Linked DNA regions of Filimonas effusa. Each later gene encodes a partner of the first gene's protein in a complex. Links are inferred from orthologs where the notes say so. Each region holds a gene or a part of one and is shown in the gene's direction. Other genes may lie near its edges.

Region 1 (9,435 bases):
GAAGTGAACAAAGATCCTAAGGGAGCCCTTAAGGTTTATGAAACTTTCCTTAAAAATGGATACAGCTACACCGTAGTGAATAAATATGCCGAGCTGCTGAAGGAACAGGGCCAAAGCGATAAAAGCTTCCAGCAAAAACAATTTTTGCAGAAGATCGCTCCCTACGATCCGGCAGAACTTATTCATATGTCGAACTATTTCTATGGCGAGAAAAAATATGATAAGGCGGAACAGTTTGTAAAACAGGCCCTCGACCTTTCTCCTTATGACGAAAATTACTGGGAACAGCTAGGCGATATCAAAAGCGAGAAAAAACAAACGGAAGAAGCCATTGCTGCTTACGAAAAATCGCTGCTTTACGATCCCAATCAATACACTGTGATCAATAAAATACGTAAGCTGAACGGTAAGTCGGAAACTTACACCTTATTCCCGCAAACCGATATAGAAGCTACCATCAAAAAGGATAAACCGGAAGAGGCCAAAAACACCGACTATGGTTATTACATCCTGCACGATGAAAAGAATGTGGTGATGCATCCCGGCGGCGCTACCGAAGAGTATATCCTCTTCATGATCAAGATTACCAACGAAAAAGGTATCGATAAATACAAAGAATCCAGCATCGGTTATGGCAATTCCCAGCAACTGCTGATCGAAAAAGCAGAAGTCGTAAAAGCTTCCGGCGCTACTATCAAAGGTGAACGTAATGGTAACGAAGTGGTGTTCACCAACCTGGGTGTAGGCGATGTATTGGTGTTCAAATATCGTCTTCAAAACTATGTGTACGGCAGGTTTGCAAAAGAGTATTGGGATCAGTTCCACTTCGACGGACAGATCTATACTGCCTATGCAAAGTATACCCTGCTGCTGCCCGAAAACCAGCCGGTGAAATATGAAGTGGTAAACAGCACCGGCTTCAAACCTGTTATTTCAAAAGTGGAGAACTTTAAACAGTATGTATGGGAGGCCAGCGGACGTGAACCATTAAAAGAAGAAAAACTTGCACCCAACAACTGCGACGTAGGCGCCGTATTGCATATATCAACGTTGCCGTCATGGAATGATATCGCCACATGGTATCGCGATCTCACCAGCAATACCACCGAAGAAGATTACGAGATCACAGCGCTTTTCCAAACCCTGCTGCCTGCAGAAAAAAGGAAAAAGCTGACGCAGTTCCAGCAGGCCCGTATCCTGTACGATTATATCGAAAATAATATCCGCTACAGTTCCGTTTCGTTCCGCCAGAGTTCACACGTGCCCCAGCGCGCTTCGCTCACGCTCAATACAAGACTGGGCGACTGTAAAGACCTGTCAAATCTTTTCCTCACGTTATGCCGCATGGCCGATATAGAATGCCAGATGGTGCTGGTCGACACAAGAGACAATGGAGAAAAAGCCATGATCCTGCCTTCTCTTGAATTCAACCATTGTATAGCCAAAGCCCAGCTCGATGGCAAACCCTATTACATCGAACTCACCGATAACTACCTGCCTTTTGCAAGTTTGCCCAATAGCCTTACCAACGCATTGATCCTCGATATTCCCCTGCGTAAAACAACACAGCCTGCCGAGTTGAAATACCTCACAACCAGCAACCGTACAAAAGATGTTGTGAAAAGAAAGGTGGATATCAAATTCGATGGCAATGATCTTATCACCAGCGTTGCCACCTGCCGGTACGGTCATCCTGCTTCCGGCACACGTGCCACATACCTGAACCTCGATGAAGAAAAGCAGATAAAAGAAATGGAAACCTCGGTTGCATCTTCTTACAAGAACAACGTGAAACTGCTGTCTGTTAAGTTCGACGACCTGGCCCCTTTAAACGATTCGGTAACCTACAACTATAGCTATCGCGTAAAAGATGAGGTAGCCGAAATTGGCAGTATGCAAACCTTCCGCATAGTCTATCCCGACGTGGTGGCTTCGCTGAACAACTTTGCCGCCGATACCCGTACGCTTCCTATCAACTACGCTTATTATGAAGACGTAGATAAATATGAAACACAGGTAACCATAGTAGCGCCCGAAGGCAAGAAGTTTATTGAGTTGCCAGTCAATGAATCGTTACAGTTCAAAAACATCAGCTTCTCTATCGACTATAAGCTGGTGACGCCCTCAAAGCTGGTAGTGACCCGTAAATTCATTGCCGACAGGAAAACAATCCCTGCTGCAGATTATGTTGCCTTTAAATCTTTCTTCGAAAAGATCGTAAAGGCAGAGCAGAAAATGATTGCAATGAAGTAATGTAGTGGATCAGAAGCGATCAAATATAAAAAAGGCTGGCTCATAGAGCCAGCCTTTAAAATTATGTGGGGAAGCAAATCTGCCATTCTGCTGTCTGGTCCTAATAATCACCTAATGTCTCAGGTAATTGCGCCAGGGCTTTTGCTAACTGGTCGTCGTTAGGAGCGATGCCATGCCATTCGTGGCTGCCTTCCATGAAATCAACTCCTTTACCCATACCGGTTTTCATGATAATGCCAATGGGCTTGCCTTTGCCGGTTAAAGCTTTTGCTTCGTTGAGAACTTTCACAGTATCGTCAACATCGTTGCCGTCCATTTCAAGTACATGCCATCCGAATGCTTCGAATTTAGCACGCAGGCTGCCAAGATTCATTACTTTATCAGTAGGACCGTCAATTTGCTGGCCGTTATGGTCTACAGTAGAGATCAGGTTGTCAACACCTTTAGCGCCGGCAAACATAATAGCTTCCCAGTTCTGACCTTCGTCTAATTCACCATCGCCATGGAGGGAGAAAACAAGGTGTTTGTCACCATTGATCTTTTTGGCAAGAGCAGCGCCAATGGCAACACTCATACCTTGTCCCAGAGAACCGCTCGCAACCCTTACTCCAGGAAGATGCTCATGCGTAGTAGGGTGCCCTTGTAAACGGGAATTGATTTTGCGGAATGTAGCCAGTTCTTTTACGTCGAAATAACCTGAACGCGCGAGTACCGAGTAGAATACCGGGGATATATGACCATTCGATAAAAAGAATAAATCTTCGTTGGTACCATCCATGTTGAACGGAACAGGTTTGTGCTCCATTACGTTAAAGTACAGGGTGGTTAAAAAGTCTGCACACCCAAGGGAACCACCGGGGTGACCGCTTTGAACAGCATGTACCATTCGTACAATATCCCGTCTAACCTGGGATGCGATCTGTTTTAACTCTTGAACATCAGCCATGATAGCATAAATTTTGACAAACCTACCTAAAAAACACCACTTCTCCTGCACCTCGTGGCGAAAAGTGAATGCCTTTTTAAACGGATTTATTAGCTTTGCCCGCATCAAAAAATAAGAATTATGGCAGAAGAACTGGATCTGATACTGGATGACGCAGAATCGTTGATGAAAAAGGCGATCAATCACCTCGAATCTGAGCTGGCAAAGATCCGGGCCGGTAAAGCCAGTCCGGCTTTGGTGGATGGCCTTACCGTTGAATACTACGGCGCGCCTACGCTCATAAGCCAGGTGGCAAACATCACTGTGCTCGACGCCAGAACCATCAGCATACAACCCTGGGAACGTAATATGCTCGCTCCCATCGAAAGGTCTATCATGATGGCCAACATAGGCATCACGCCTCAGAACGATGGCGTTCAAATCCGCCTCTTTATGCCGCCGCTTACAGAGGAAAGAAGAAAAGAACTGGTGAAGAAAGCAGCTGGCGAAGGAGAATTCTCTAAAGTAGCTATCCGCAACATCAGGAGAGACGCCATCGAAAGCATCAAGAAATTACAGAAAGATGGCCTCAGCGAAGACATCGCCAAAGATGCGGAAAAAGGCGTACAGGAATTAACCGACCGCTTTATCTCTCTTGTAGACAAACATCTCGCTGCAAAAGAAAAAGAAATGATGGTGATCTAGTAATAGATGGCAGAGAGCAGAATCGCAGAACTTCAGCTCACAATGGCATAATATTTTTAGAAAGGCCTGTGTCAGAATATGATACGGGCCTTTCCGTTAATATCGCCGTTCATTTTCCGGCCAAAACATTTTAGATGGGCTGCCAGGCAAATGATGCGCGCAGTTTTTTCTATATTTAATGAAACGTTGTTACATGGGAGCAATTAAACTTGACGATATCAGTACAAAAGCACCGGGAAACCTGGAGAAAGACAAAGTAAAACAACAAAACCTCGAATTGGCCGAAGAGCTCAACGAGCTGCAAAACCTGCTCTATGCCGAAAGTAAGCACTCCGTGCTCGTGATCATCCAGGGCATGGACGCCAGCGGTAAAGATGGTGCTATCCGCAAGGTGTTCGGTAATCTTAACCCACAGGGCGTTAGGGTAGAATCATATAAAGCGCCTACCGCCCGCGAACTAAGTCACGACTTCCTCTGGCGCATTCACCGCGATACGCCCGCAAAAGGGATGATCCAGGTGTTTAACCGCTCTCAGTACGAAGACGTGCTCATCACCCGCGTACATAAAATGATCGACGATGAAACCGCCGTCAAACGCATGAAAGCCATCAACGACTTCGAAAACCTGCTCAAAGAACATAACAATACCAGCATCCTAAAATTCTACCTGCATATCTCAAAAGAAGAACAAGCCAAACGCCTGCAGGAACGACTCGACGATAAAACAAAACAATGGAAATACAACGAAGCCGACTTCACCGAAGCCAAACTGTGGAAACTCTACATGAAAGCTTACGAAGACTGCTTCCATACCTGTAACAAAATTCCATGGACCATCGTGCCATCCGATAATAACTGGTACAAAGAACATATTATCGCCACCACGCTGCGCGATACTTTGAAATCATTAAAAATGCGCTACCCCGGACTTAAGAAAGAATAAGATCTTTCAGATCAGTTTCAGTAGGTCAAATCGTTTTTTTCACCTTTCAAAAACATAATCCGTATGAGTTTCATCAAAGAGTTCAAGCAGTTTGCCATGAAAGGCAACGTCGTCGACCTGGCAGTGGGGGTTATCATCGGTGCTGCATTCGGCAAAATCGTCGACAGTGTCGTAAAAGACCTCATTATGCCTATCGTATCGGCTATCATTGGTCAGCCCGATTTCAGTAACCTTTACCTGGTGCTGAAAGGCGATGTGGCCAAAGGCCTGCCCCTCGAAGACGCACGTAAAGTAACCGACGCCGTTATCTTCGCCTATGGCAGCTTCCTGACAGTGCTCCTGAACTTCATCCTGCTGGCGTTTATTATCTTCCTCATGGTCAAGGCTATAAACAGCATGCGCACCAAAGAAGAAGCCAAACCGGCAGCACCTCCTGCCCCTACCGCTACCGAAAAACTGTTGATGGAAATCCGCGATTCCCTCAAAAAATAAACAGTTATCCAGAAGATATTCATATTCTAAAGGCCCACACCGGTTTTAACTACCGTTGTTGGGCCTTTAGCAATACATTTGCCCAATTGTAACAGAGCTTAAATTTCCCAGGTATTGCAAACGCCTAATTATCAGATCAAACTCCCGCAGTTCGAAGGCCCCTTCGACCTGTTGCTGTTTTTCATCGAGCGCGACGAATTAGATATTTATAATATTCCTATCAACAATATTATCAAGGATTTCCTTGCGTATGTGCATAGCCAGGAAAAACTGAACATAGAACTCTCCAGCGAATTCATCCTGTTTGTGTCCACCCTCATGCGCATCAAAGCAAAAATGCTGCTTCCCCGCAAAGAGATCGACGCCCAGGGTAATGAAATCGATCCCCGCCAGGAACTGGTTGATAAGATCCTGGAATACAAGAAGTTCAAAGAAGCCTCCACTCAAATGGCCGAAATGGAAGCCATCAGGATGCTCATGGTGAAAAGAGGTAACCTCCAGAAAGAACTGTCTTCCATCGGCGAAGACGCCTCCGAAGGCACCGAAATCCAGAATATCACCCTCTTCAAGCTCATGAAAGCCTTCGAAAAGGTGATGCAGCGCATCCACGACAAAAACCACAAACCGGTCCACACCGTCGTACGATACAACTACACCATGGACGATAGCCGTCACCACATGATGGGACTGGTACAGAAAGAGAAAACAGTATCTTTCGAAAAGATCTTCGAAGTGTGTAACGACAGGGTACATGCCATCTTCCTGTTTCTCTCCCTGTTGGAACTGGTGCAGCTGAAATACATGGGCATCATGATAGGAGAGGGAAAGAACAATTTCATCCTCGAATGGAACGAGGAAAGGGAAGAAGATCCCACCAGCACCTTCATGAACGACGAAAGAAAAGACGACCGCGAAGGCCAGGGCCCCGTAAGCGCATTGTTCTAAAAACAGTTGACAGCATACATAATAACCAGCAACAGCCTGCTACAAAACGGCAAATGACAGGGCTGATAGAATAGCTGCACCAACTACCTGCAACAAGACTACGCTTTATATAGCCGCCTATAAGCCGCATTAAAGCTGCCTATAACCCCCATCAAAGCCGCCTTACCCCGGCCCTCCGGGTATAAAAAAGCCCCTTGCAAAGCAAAGGGCCATATAAGATCTGTAAAATGCTGCTAATTTGTCGCCTGCAGGCGTAATGATGTTACCCGTTCAGCTCCCCCCGGAAACTAACCGGGTTGTCCGTAGCCAGCACCCCATGCGGAGTAACACTTACCTGGTTGGCCAGTATTTGCCTTACCGCCATCGCAATAGCAGGAGCATCGTAGTGACACTCATGATGTAACTCCTTCAGCGTACCATGTTCTACAAGCCTGTCCGGCACACCAAGTATGCTTACCTGCGCCTGGTAGTTATGCTCGGCCATAAACTCCAGGATGGCGCTGCCAAACCCGCCTTTTACAGTACCGTCTTCTACAGTAACAATATGTTTGTACTTGCTGAATACCTCGTGTAACAACGCTTCATCCAGTGGCTTTACAAAACGGATATCATAATGCGCCGGGTCAAGACCTTCGGTACGCAGCTCCCTGATAGCCGCAGTGGCAAAGTTGCCGGGGTGGCCAAACGATAAGATCGCTGCATCCCGCCCGTCTTTCAGTTTCCTGCCCTTACCGATAGTGATTTCCTCGAAAGGAGTTCGCCATTCAGGCATCACACCCTCCCCACGCGGATAACGGATCACAAAAGGAGAGGTATTACTTTCCAGCTGGGCCGTATACATCAGGTTACGCAACTCCTGCTCATTCATTGGAGCGCTGATAACCATATTGGGAATACAACGGAAATAAGCAATATCATATGCACCATGGTGGGTAGGACCATCCTCTCCAACCAGGCCTGCACGGTCAAGACAAAGCACTACAGGCAGGTGCTGGATCGCAATATCATGTACCACCTGGTCGTACGCCCTTTGCATGAACGAAGAGTAAATATTACAGAACACCCTCAAACCTTGCGTGGCCATACCGGCGCTCAGCGTTGCAGCATGTTGCTCGCAAATACCCACGTCAAAAGCACGGTCGGGCATCTTTTCCATCATAAATTTCATGGAACAGCCGCTCGGCATCGCCGGGGTAATACCCATGATCGTTTTATTCTGCTCCGCCAGCTCAACAAGCGTATGCCCAAAAACATCCTGGTACTTGGGAGGCTGGGGAACTTCAAACTTCTTCTTGTAAATTTCGCCCGTCACCTTATCAAATAATCCCGGTGCATGCCATTTGGTTTGGTCCTGTTCTGCCAGCGTATACCCCTTACCCTTCACCGTTACAATATGCAGCAGCTTGGGGCCGGGTATCTTCTTCAGATCATTAAGCGTATCAACCAGCTTGGTGATATTATGCCCGTCAATAGGACCAAAATACCTCATTTTCAGCGACTCAAACAGGTTGCTGCTGCGGCTTACCATTCCTTTGATGCCAGCCTCCAGTTTACCCACCATATCGCGGCTGAAGTTTTTGCCAACAGGAAGTTTTCCCAGGATATGCCATACATCGTCCCGGAATTTATTATAGGTCTGTGAAGTCGAAATATCAGTCAGGTATTCTTTGAGTGCACCCACGTTCTGATCGATGCTCATGCAATTGTCGTTCAATATCACGAGCATATCGGCGTCGGCAACACCCGCATGGTTCAGCGCCTCAAAAGCCATCCCCGCCGTCATGGCGCCATCACCGATGATAGCTACCGACTTGCGGTTCTCGCCTTTATATTTCGCAGCAATGGCCATACCCAATGCCGCGGATATGGAAGTGGAAGAATGCCCTACGCCAAACGTATCGTATTCGCTTTCGCCGCGTTTGGGAAAACCGCTGATCCCATTGTATTTCCGGTTGGTAGGAAAACTGTCGCGCCTGCCCGTAAGTATCTTATGCCCGTAGGCCTGGTGACCCACGTCCCATACCAGTTGGTCGTAAGGCGTATTATACACATAATGAAGCGCTACACTTAATTCTACTACTCCCAAACTGGCAGCAAAATGCCCGCCATATACGCTCACCACGTCAATGATGTATTGACGCAACTCGTCGCATATCTGGTGTAGTTGTTCCCGGCTTAGCTTTTTGAGATCCTCAGGACTGTCAATTCCATTCAGCAGGGGGCCAGGTGTTATAGTCATTGATCGAAATTTATTTTGTAAAAATAGGGCTTTTACCAGTGTGCACATCCCTAAATTATTGATCCTCATTTTCACAATAAACGCGCCGGGTTTCCCCCCAACGCCACCCCCCGGCGCTCCAACGCCACCCCCGGCCCCTAAACGCCCGCCCCTCCTCCAACACCACCCCGCCACCCTAACCAACACCAGTTAGCCAGCCATTTGGCCTCTGGTCACAAATCAAATCCTTAATGCCGTCTTCCTTATTTATTTTTGGTACATGGCCATGAGAAAGAAAATCTTATCCCCCTATTGGATCTGCCAGATAACCGGATGGAGCGCGTACTGTATCATTTACGGCTTCTTTTTTTATACCATCCCCCACGAACCGCAGCCCCTGTTCTTTCACATGCTGGTGGGCGATGCCCTCATTGGCCTGGCCGTTACCCATTTGCTCAGAACTCTAATCAAGTCATTGGGACTGTTACGGTTAGATGTCTCGAAGCAGTTCATGTACCTGCTCTCTTCAGCACTGCTCTTCGCGTTTTTATACGCATTCCTGAGTATCAGCCTCGAAGAACTGATAGGCGCCAAAACAGGCGTGAGCCAGGAAACCTCTTCCCTGAAAAAGCTGCTGAGAGCCTCCATGGGCACCTTCCTCTTCCTGCTCATGTGGAACCTCATCTACTTCACTTATCATTATATAGTAAGGAACAGGGCCGAAATGATGGATAAGATCAGGCTCGAAAGCCTCGTAAAAGAACTCCAGCTGAAAACCATCAAAGCGCATATCAACCCGCACTTCATTTTCAACGCCCTCAACAGCATCCGCGCACTGGTCGATGAAAATCCGCAGCGCGCCCGTACCGCTATCACAGAATTAAGTAACTTACTGCGTAGCAGTATGCAGGCCGAAAAACAGGAAACAACACCCCTTGAAAAAGAACTCAATAT
Region 2 (10,789 bases), on another replicon or contig:
GCTATTCCGGCTATGATGGCAATGCGTGGATCACCAAAAAGAAAAAGAAAGATCCCGATTTGAAAGCAAGCATCACTTATTCCATTAAGCTATCTACTACAGCTAAAATGGATGAGCTGGTTGAAAAGCTGGATGATGAAGCCACACAAAGCTTTAATATTTCCCGTGTTTCTCACAGTAAATTAACTGAGTACAAGAAACAGCTGAAGATACAGGCGATTAAATCGGCTAAAGAAAAAGCGGTATATCTGGCCGGCGCCATAGACGAGCAGGTAGCAGGTGCACTTACCATCAATGATATGAATGAAGGTTCCGATGTGGTATATCCGCAGGCGCGTATGTATGCGAATGCAATGATGGATGAGGTTGCTGCTGCTCCCATGAACGTTGATTTCAAGAAGATCAAGCTGCAGTTCAGCGTGATGGTTACGTTTTTACTGAAGTAAGTACACTGAGGTAAATCCTGTTATCTTTGCGCCCATAATAAAACCACACACCTACAATTCAGCATTATGGGCAAACGTTTACTGGACACAGTTATTTTTGATATGGATGGCTTATTGATAGACAGTGAGCCGTTATGGGCCGAGGCAGCAGATGAACTGTTCAGTAAATACGGGTTTAAATTATCTCATGAACAATATGCCACCACTACCGGACTCCGCACCAGGGAGTTTGTGCAGTGGTGGTTTCGTTTTCATAATATCCCTGAATCGGAAGATCCCAAGGGAGAGCAGGAGATCATTCAGCTGGTATCCGATAAAGTTGCTGCCAAAGGCAAAATCATGCCTGGTGTGGGCTATATCTTCGATTTCTTTGCCCAGCACGAATTTAAGATAGGACTGGCATCTTCTTCGCCGCAGGGATTGATAGAACTGGTGGTGGATATCTGCGGCATCCGCAATTTTCTTAATGCCACCGCTTCGGCGGGTCAACTGGCTTACGGTAAACCACATCCGCAGGTGTATCTCGATTGTGCCGCCAAATTGGATGTAGCGCCTACCAGCTGTATTGCTTTTGAAGACTCGTTCAATGGCATGATCGCCGCCAAAGCTGCGCGTATGAAATGCGTAGTGGTGCCACACCATTCGCAGTTAAAGGAGGAGCGTTGGGGCGCAGCAGACCTTAAGCTTTCTTCGCTTCAGAACTTTGGGCAGCTGCACCTGGATATAATTGGGTAGAGAAATAACAACCCTGAATATGATGACACGAAACCTGGTTTTCTTCGCCTTTTTATGGAGTATACTTAACTGTAGCTGTGGTCAAAAGAAAGGTGCTACAGACAATACTGCTGCTACTCATGGAAAGAATTCGATCGATACTGATTTAGCTTTTGCAGATAGCTTGGCTGGTATTGCGTTGCCAACTGGTTCGCAAGACACCATAGGGCCAGCTATATCAACCATTGATATTTTCTTAAAGGCGGTGACAAAGGAGGAAAAACAATATGCCCAAAATGGTTTGATTGGGGGAATCAGTATTGATAAACCCGAGCAATCACTTCCTAACCTGGTTAATCCCAATGAAATGATACTTCCTTATGCAAAGGTTGTGGTTGTTGCTGATTATCCGTTGAACCGGCCGGCGAATTTTGAACTTACTACTAAGAAGGGTGGGTTTTCAAGAAAGGAAATGATTGAGCATGTCAGCAGCATTTACCATTCGATTTACCGGAAGGAGGAGGCTTCAGCCAAAACCAAAACGGTTCCTGCAGAAAAAAGGGAGGGGCTTATTAACCGGAATGAAACAGATGGCGAATATGGGATTTGGGGCCATGATATCTCCGACCTTTATTTATCTTATATAGAAGTACACCGGAGTTCCGCAGGTGTGATTTATCTTATCCTTGGCATTGATTCTTAATTGCCCACGATTTCATTTTGCTAAGAAAATTCGGCTTTTGCTAAAAAAAAGGGCGGTTTCGGCAAGTACGCCTCAAAGCTTCCTTAAAGCTTCTTTAAAGCTTCTCAAGAGCTTCTTTAAAAAGCCGCATTTTTTTAGCATTGGCCCTAAAATAACAATAGCCCCGGTTTTGCGGGGCTATTGTTATTTTCCAGATATCAGGGAGCACTTATGATCCTTACCTATGATTTACTTAACGTGCATCCGGTAACTGCCTGTAATGCTGTTTATGCATCTAATTTTTTGAAGATGCTGGTGGCTATGTGCCCGCCGAAACCGAACGTGTTGCTCATGGCAACGTTTACGGTTTTCTTCTGGGCTTGACCCAGGGTGAGGTTGAATTTCTCTGCAAAAGCCGGTTCCGGTTCTTTTGTATTGATGGTTGGCGGGATAATTCCTTCCTGGATGGCTTTGATACAAGCGATGGCTTCAATGGCGCCGGCAGCACCCAGCAGGTGGCCGGTCATTGATTTGGTAGCGCTGACGTTCAGGCTTGTATTGGCGCCAAACATTCTTTCCGCTGCTTTCAGTTCGCTGTTATCGCCTGTAGGCGTAGAGGTGGCGTGTGCATTCAGGTAGTCGACATCGGATGCCTGCAAACCTGCGTCTTCAAGGGCGGCCTGCATACCCAGGTAAGCGCCGTCGCCATCGGGATGTGTGCCGGTCAGGTGGTAGGCATCGCCGGCCATACCGCCGCCGGCTACTTCGGCGAGGATAGGAGCGCCACGTTTGATGGCATGCTCATAACTTTCGAGAATGAGGGTGCCGGAGCCTTCGCCCATAACGAAACCATCGCGGTTCACGTCGAAAGGACGGGAAGCCTCGAGGTAGTTATCGTTATTGGTAGACAATGCTTTAGCTGCGTTGAAGCCGCCGATGCCACTTTCATTGATAGGTGCTTCGGAACCGCCGGTGATGATCATGTCGGCTTTACCCCAACGGATATAGTTGAAGGCGTCGATGATAGCGGTATTGGAGGTAGCACAAGCCGATACGGTTGTAAAATTTACCCCGCGCAGGCCGTGTTTAATGGAAATGATACCTGAAGCGATATCCACGATCATTTTAGGAATGAAGAAAGGGTTGAAACGGGGAGTGCCGTCTCCTTTCGCAAATTCCATTACCTGGTCCTGGAAGGTATTGATGCCGCCGTTCCCGGAGCCCCAGATAACGCCGATACGGTCTTTATTCAGCGTTGAAAAGTCGATATTGGCGTTTTTGATCGCTTCTTCAGTAGAAATCAGGGCATACTGTGTAAACAGATCATAGCGCCTGGCTTCTGCTTTTTCGATATGGTTAAGCGGGTCGAAATTTTTCAACTCGCAGGCGAACCTGGTTTTAAATTTGGAAGCGTCGAAACGTGTGATGGGCGCTGCGCCGCTTTTTCCAGCTATTAATCCTGCCCAGAAGTCATTCACGTTATTTCCTAAGGGCGTCAATGCGCCGATCCCCGTAACTACAACTCGTCTCATATATGGTTTACTACACTTTGTTTATTCGCCGGCAAAAATAAGGGCTAAAACGGTAGGAAAACAAATACGGATTCACCACTGAAAATAGGTGTCGGATGGAGCGCCTGCGCACCAATTGTCCACAATCGGCAACTGAAAACCCGTTTTTTTGCCTTTTTCGCTTATGTTCGCAGTTGCTAAAATGGGTAATTGTGAGATTAAAACAATTAGAAATTAAAGGTTTCAAGAGTTTTGCCGATAAAACTGTCGTGAACTTTGATGAAGGTATTACCGGAATCATTGGTCCCAATGGCTGTGGGAAAAGCAATATTATCGACTCTATCCGCTGGGTGATAGGGGAGCAGAAGATCTCGGCCCTGCGAAGCGAGAACCTGGAGGCGCTGGTGTTTAACGGAAGTAAAACACGCAGTCCCAGCGGGCTTGCGGAGGTAAGCCTCACTTTCGAGAACACCAAGAACCTGCTGCCTACGGAGTTCAGTACCGTTACCATTACGCGCCGTTTCTATAAAAACGGGGACAGCGAATACCGCCTGAATGATGTGGCCTGTCGTATGAAAGACATCCACAACCTGTTCATGGATACCGGGGTTAGCACGGACAGCTATGCCATCATTGAGCTGGGCATGGTTGACGATATTATCAAGGACAAGGAAAACAGCCGCCGGCGTATGCTGGAACAAGCGGCTGGTATCACCATTTATAAAACCCGTAAAAAGGAAGCGAAATCTAAACTCGATGCTACGGAGCAGGATCTGAACCGTATCGAGGACTTGTTATTCGAGATCAACAACCAGTTGAAGACGCTTGAAAACCAGGCTAAAAAGGCGGAGAAGTATTACGAGATCAAAAAAGAATACAAGGAGATTGCCGTAGAGCTGGCCAAGGCCTCTCTCGAAGGGTTTAACATCACTTACAAGGAACTCAACGAACAGCACGATACGGAAACCGATAAAAAGCTCCGTCTCGAAGCTGAGATAGCGACTGAAGACGCCGCTATAGAGCAGGAGAAGGTTGGTTTCATTGAAAAAGAACGCGCTTTACAAGCCAAACAATACGAATTCAACGAGTTACAGCAGCAGGTGCGGACCAAGGAAAATGAAAAGAACCTGGCTACCCAAAAGCTGCAATACCTCCGTGAAAAAGAAAACAGCCTGAGAGATTTTCTGCAGAAAGCAGAGGGACAGGTTAAAAATATTGAAGACTCCATCCAGTACACCCAGATCCAGGTGGGAGAAGAGCAGTCGCGTCTTGCCGATTTACAGGACAAGGTAGAAACGGCTAAGATGGATATTGAAGACAAACGCCGCCTGTTCGATGAAAAACGCAGCGGTGTAGATGCTTTACGGGCGCAATACCAGCAGATCCAGCGTAACCAGTTTGAAGCGGAGAAAAAGGTGGCGGTAGCGGATACCTCTATCCAGAACTTACAGCGTTCTTTCGCGCAACTGAACGAAGAACAGCAAAACCGCGATCTGCAGGTACAACAGCTGGAGCGTGAGCTGCAGGAAAAAGAAGAGGTGCTGGAAGGCAAACGTATCGATTTGCAGCAATTACAGGAGCACCAGGAGCGTACCAAGGAGCAGATCTTAACTGCCCAGTCGCAGATGGAGGCGTTGCGCAACAGTCTTGCGGAAGAAACCCGTACGCTCGATAAAAAGCGTAATGAGCACGACCTGCTGAAGAGTTTGATCGACAGCATGGAAGGTTATCCCGAGAGTGTTAAATTCCTGCATAACAATAAGGAGTGGAATCATACCGCGCCTATTTTATCCGATATCATTTATGTAAAGGAGGAGTTCCGTGCCGCTGTAGAAAACGTGCTGGAGCCTTACCTGAACTATTACGTGGTGAATAACCTGGAAGAAGGGCTTCAGGCGGTTCACCTGCTGGACGCCCATAAAAAGGGTAAGGCCAATTTCTTCATGCTCGACCAGTTCCGCGGTATTAAAGTGGAAGGCGCTGCTCCCGCCCATAGCTTCAGTGCTATGGATGTAATTGAAGTAGATGCGCAGTACCGCCAGCTTGCCGAATACCTGCTGGGCAATGTTTACATCGCGGAGAGCGAGGAAGCGCTGAGCAACAGCAACGGCGCCGTAGTGCTGGAGAAAACCGGCAAATACGTTAAAGGGAAATACACCCTTACCGGTGGTAGTGTTGGTCTTTTCGAGGGTAAGAAGATAGGCCGCGCCAAGAACCTCGAAAAATTACACGAAGAAATTGTTGCACAGGATGCTGTGGTAAACAAGCTGAAAGCCGATATCCAGGCCCTGCACAACCAGGTAATTGCCTTTAATGAACAGCTGAAAGAAAGTGCGATCCGCCAAACGGAATCGGAGATCAACCAACTGACCAACCAGCTTTTTGCCACCCGCAATAAGATAGAAAACCTGCAGGCTGCCCGTCAGCAGGCGCAACAGCGCCTCGAGGATACCGATCTGCGTATGCAGGACGAGCAGGATGCTATTGCCGATACGCGGGAGGTGCTGCAATCGTTGAATGATCAGCTCCAGGAGACCAGCGAATCGCTGAAGATGGTGGAACAGGATTATTACCAGGCCGAGCAGGAGTACAATTTTGCTTCGGCACAATTCAACGAAAGTAATCTGCAGCTTACGCGCCAGCAAAGTAAGATCGGTGCGCTGAAGCAGGAGCTGGTATTTAAAGAAAACCAACTGAAAGAACTGCACGACCAGGTAGCCAGCAACACCCACCAGCTGGCAGAGGCTTCTGAAAGCATTGCGGAAGGCCAGAAAGCGCTTGTTGGCTCCGAAGAGATGCTGCTGGAAATGATGCGTAAAAAAGAAGAAGAGGAAAGAAAACTGAACGAAGCCGACCAAACCTATTATAACCTTCGTAACGCATTGCAGGAAAAGGAAAGCGAGCTTAGGATGAAGATCAAGAGCCGCGAAATGATCGATCACCTGCTAAGCGAAGTAAAGGATAAGCTCAACGAACTTAAGTTACAGCTTTCCGGCATGAAGGAAAGGCTGAATGTAGAGTTCCGTATCGATCTTGACGATATTATCGACCAGCCGCGTACGACGGATGTTCCGCTGGAAGACTTGCAGGCTACCTCCGACCGTATGAAAAAGCGGATGGAAAATATGGGTGAGGTGAACCCTACGGCCATTGAAGCTTACCAGGAGATGAAGAAACGTTATGAATTCATCCTGGAGCAGAAGAATGACCTGGTTTCCGCCAAAGACAGTCTTTTACAAACCATCCAGGAGGTAGAGGCTACGGCCAACCAGCAGTTCCTGGATACATTCAACCAGGTGCGTGAGAACTTCCAGAAGGTATTTAAGGCGCTGTTCACGGAAGAAGATACGGCGGATATGGTGCTTATAAACCCTGAGAACCTGGCTGAAACGGGTATCGATATCATTGCGAAGCCCAAGGGAAAACGGCCTTCTTCCATCACCCAGCTGAGCGGTGGTGAGAAAACGCTGACGGCTACTGCCCTGTTGTTTGCGATCTACCTGATCAAGCCTGCGCCGTTCTGTATCCTCGATGAGGTGGATGCGCCGCTTGACGACGCCAACGTGGGTAAATTCACGCAAATGATCCAGCGATTCAGTGAAAATTCCCAGTTCATTATTGTAACGCACAACAAAACTACCATGAGTGCTGTGGATGTTATCTATGGGGTAACGATGCAGGAGCCCGGGGTAAGTAAACTGGTGCCGGTTGACTTCAGAAGTTTGAGTAACTAAGTACAGCCGGGTGCGCAGCATGTGATCCCCGATTAAAACAACGACCCTGAAAGCTGTAAATCTGATTTGTGTATAAAATTGTAGCTGTCCTTTATTTTGTGTGTTTTGGTCTTTATGTGCTGTTTTCGAGGCAGCCGGACTATTTCGACGGAGTGCTGAGTCCGGCGACCATTCATTTTACAAAAGACAGTGTCGATAATACCATTCCTGTGGCGGTTTTTACGGTTGGAAAAGACAGGTATGAGGTTGCTGCGCATTACCCGGGAAGGCAATGGAAGGAGGGGCAGCGTACACGTGTGATCTATGAAGAAGCCTCTCCGCAGAAAGCACAGGTTTACAGGTGGTGGGGGTATTGGATCACCTGGGGTGAGGCGCTTGGCTCGGTGTTAATGCTGTTGGCCCTGTTCCAGATTGCCGTTCAGGTTACCAGCAATCCTACCCCCGAAGCGCTTGCCGAAGAACAACAAATGCTTATCCCACAGCGAAAAAGAAAATACAAGGATTAAATTTGCACCGTAAACGTGGCGTTTAAGTATTGAAAAAATATACATTTGTTGCACTCTACAAATTTCAACGACGGAATAATGGACAAGGATACGAATGTAAGCTTCAGTGTGCTTTTCGATCATGCCTCTATGGGCATACTGGTGGCTAATGAGCAAGGTTTGATCGTTATGGTCAACCCTTTCCTCCTGAAACAATTCGGGTACACGCAGGAAGAACTGGTAGGTCAGCCTATCGAGAAACTGATCCCTGCCCGTTTTCATCATCGGCATAAGGATCATGTTCAGCATTACAATGAGCATCCCAAAAGCCGGCCCATGGGGTTGGGAATGGATCTTTTCGGCATTAAAAAGAATGGGGAAGAGTTTTCTGTAGAGGTGAGTCTTGGTAATCATGAAACCGAAAACGGCCGTTTTGTCATTGCATTCCTGAGTGATATTTCGAAACGCAAGGAGGCGGAGCAGGCGCTGAAGCGACTGAATGAGCAACTGGAAGAGAAAATTGCGGAGCGTACACAGTCGCTCACCGGTACGGTAGAGCAGCTGGCCCAGGCTGAAACCGACCTGCGGATGGCTTTGGAGAAGGAGAAAGAGCTGAGTGAGCTGAAATCGCGTTTTGTATCGCTTGCTTCGCATGAGTTCCGGACGCCGCTGAGCACGGTATTGTCTTCTGCCTATCTTATTTCGAAGTATGTGGAGGCTGTTGACCATCATAAAAGGGAGAAACACGTTTCACGTATTGTTTCTTCCGTTAATATGCTTACCGATATATTGAATGATTTTCTTTCTGTGGGAAGAATTGAAGAGGGTAAGATCCAGGTGCGTTATACCTCTTTCGACGTACCGCAGCATATACAGCATATTATACCCGAGATGAACGGTTTGCTCAAGAAAGAGCAAAAGATCGTTTACAATCATGAAGGCGAATTACTGGTAACGCTCGATGCGAGCTTACTGAAACATATTGTCATGAACCTGCTGTCGAATGCGATCAAGTTTTCGCCGGAAAAAGCGGAGATCTATCTTACCAGCAGGAAGACCGACGACACGTTAACCATTACATGTAAAGACCAGGGGCTGGGTATATCGAAAGAGGACCAGCAGCACCTGTTCGAACGTTTTTTCAGGGGAGCCAATGTCACCAATATACAGGGTACGGGGCTGGGGCTGCATATCATTGCCAAATATGCTGAACTTATGAATGGTACCGTGAGCTGTCACAGTGAATTAAATCAGGGTACTACCTTTGAAGTTGTTTTCCAAATTCAAAATCCGCAATAACTTTACAGATATGCAGAAGATCTTACTTATCGAAGACAATACGGAAATCAGGGAGAATATGACGGAGATCCTGGAGCTCGCAGGATACGAGGTGGTAGCGGCTGCAGATGGAAAAGAGGGGGTGGCGCTGGCGCAACAGCACAAGCCTGATCTTATCATTTGCGATATTATGATGCCGGTACTTGACGGTTATGGCGTGCTGCACATGCTGCAACGTAATAATGCGCTTCAGAACATTCCTTTTATATTCCTTACTGCAAAATCGGAACGTTCTGAGATAAGAAAGGGGATGGAAATGGGGGCTGATGATTATATCACCAAACCTTTTGAGGGGGCGGAGCTGCTCAGTGCTATTGAAAGCCGTTTGCGTAAGGCGAGCCTGTTAAGGCAGGAATTTGCGAAAGATATTTCCGGTGTTGACGAGCTGATCAATATTTCGTCGGGTAAAGATTACCTGGAAGCTTTGAAGGAAGACCGCAGCACCGATAAGTTCAGGAAAAAGCAACTCATTTATGCCGAGGGGAACCATCCTTCGCGTTTATACTATATTATCAAGGGGAAAGTAAAGTGTTACAAGCGGAACGACGACGGTAAAGAGTTGATAACCAACCTATATGCCGAAGGTGATTTTCTTGGATACATGGCTTTACTGGAGGGCAGGACTTATCGTGAGAATGCCGAAGCGCTTGAAGAAACGGAGCTGGCTATGATACCCCGTTCCGAATTTGAGCAGTTACTTGGCTCAAATCCGGTGGTGATGAAGAAATTTATTGGCATTCTGGCTAAGAATATCAATGAAAAAGAGGACCAGTTATTAAATATCGCCTACAATTCTCTTCGTAAAAAAGTGGCAGACACGCTTGTCGCCCTTTATAAAAAATACAATCCTACTAAAAACAGCGCCTTTACCATCGATTTTTCCCGCGAGAACCTTGCGGCCATTGCGGGTGTTGCCAAGGAGTCACTGATCAGGACTTTGAGTGAGTTTAAGGAAGAAGGGATGATCAGTATTCAGGGTAGTCAAATCCAGGTGTTGAATTATACCAAGCTCGAAAACATGCTGAACTAGGAGCCGGTGGCACGGACATCTTGTTTCTCTGATAAATAGGTTTCAAAGGCAGCTTTCATTCCGCTGAATTCGGAGATGATGCGCTGCATATCTTTTTCCAGGGTAAAGAAACGGCTTAACCAGGGTGCACTATCGTCCTGTGCATCGATATGCTCTTCGAGGAGGCTGGTGATATCGTGGCGTAACAGTCTGATCAACTGGTCTTTATCTATGAATTTCTGGTGATAGTATTCTGCTGTTTCTATGAAATTCCGGCTTACATCCTGCTTGAGCGCATGTACCAGCCTATTCTTAAGCAATATATTCACCTGCCTTAGTTCATCCAATATGACAAGCCACTGCTTGGCTTCTATCGGAGCTGGTTCTTTATTGTTTATGCGGTTTGTCATCCTGAGTAATCTTCAAATGTAAAGCGGCCCTATCTGCAAGAATCTGCTTAAAATCATTACAAATAGTGACTATAATCATTGTTTATGTGTGTTTTCTTACATCCTTTCTACAGTTGGCTGTGGTAGCAGGATGAGATCAAAAACTTACACAAAAGTAGTGGAGGCAATTGCCTTTATAAATGATTACCATCATTCCTTATACTGATGTGTGTTATAATCAGGCAGATATTGATCATTGCCTAACGTTTGATTGCTTTGTTTCTTTGTGCTCTAAATGACAGAAATATGAATATTCGCCACCTGAACAGTACGCACAACGACTGGGTTCGTGCGCTACAGTTTTACAAAGAAGAGATCCTGATACTACGGCAAAGGCTCAACGAAGTGGCTTCTAAGAATGCTGCCCAGGAAGTTTTGGCTGAAGTAGAACATTACGAAAACCAGTTTAGCCTTCATACGG

Evidence for each region.
Region 2: the proteins of ESB13_RS14245 (region 1) and smc are in contact, whole or in part, in a crystal structure (PDB 3ZGX), measured with the Bacillus subtilis proteins. The link is inferred for Filimonas effusa from one-to-one orthologs.

Annotation. Positions count from the first base shown.
Region 1 is NZ_SDHZ01000002.1:720,368-729,802, reverse strand. The notes cover bases 4,609-7,347. They hold ESB13_RS14245 (segregation and condensation protein A), read left to right. Parts: upstream 4,609-5,432; coding sequence 5,433-6,263; downstream 6,264-7,347. Other genes in these bases: dxs (1-deoxy-D-xylulose-5-phosphate synthase), read right to left, coding at 6,526-7,347; mscL (large conductance mechanosensitive channel protein MscL), read left to right, coding at 4,890-5,318; ESB13_RS14255 (PPK2 family polyphosphate kinase), read left to right, coding at 4,609-4,826. In the rest of the region: ESB13_RS14270 (DUF3857 domain-containing protein), read left to right, coding at 1-2,253; ESB13_RS14265 (transketolase), read right to left, coding at 2,354-3,199; frr (ribosome recycling factor), read left to right, coding at 3,320-3,883; more of ESB13_RS14255, read left to right, coding at 4,077-4,608; more of dxs, read right to left, coding at 7,348-8,502; ESB13_RS14235 (sensor histidine kinase), read left to right, coding at 8,768-9,435. UniProt on the Bacillus subtilis protein: Participates in chromosomal partition during cell division. May act via the formation of a condensin-like complex containing Smc and ScpB that pull DNA away from mid-cell into both cell halves.
Region 2 is NZ_SDHZ01000001.1:2,470,875-2,481,663, reverse strand. What follows is about bases 3,195-7,287. They hold smc (chromosome segregation protein SMC), read left to right. Parts: upstream 3,195-3,565; coding sequence 3,566-7,087; downstream 7,088-7,287. Other genes in these bases: ESB13_RS09210 (hypothetical protein), read left to right, coding at 7,156-7,287; fabF (beta-ketoacyl-ACP synthase II), read right to left, coding at 3,195-3,374. Also shown: ESB13_RS09235 (SIMPL domain-containing protein), read left to right, coding at 1-446; hexitol phosphatase HxpB, read left to right, coding at 513-1,181; ESB13_RS09225 (hypothetical protein), read left to right, coding at 1,201-1,863; more of fabF, read right to left, coding at 2,130-3,194; more of ESB13_RS09210, read left to right, coding at 7,288-7,593; ESB13_RS09205 (PAS domain-containing sensor histidine kinase), read left to right, coding at 7,639-8,871; ESB13_RS09200 (response regulator), read left to right, coding at 8,882-9,940; ESB13_RS09195 (hypothetical protein), read right to left, coding at 9,937-10,329; ESB13_RS09190 (hypothetical protein), read left to right, coding at 10,615-10,789. UniProt on the Bacillus subtilis protein: Required for chromosome condensation and partitioning.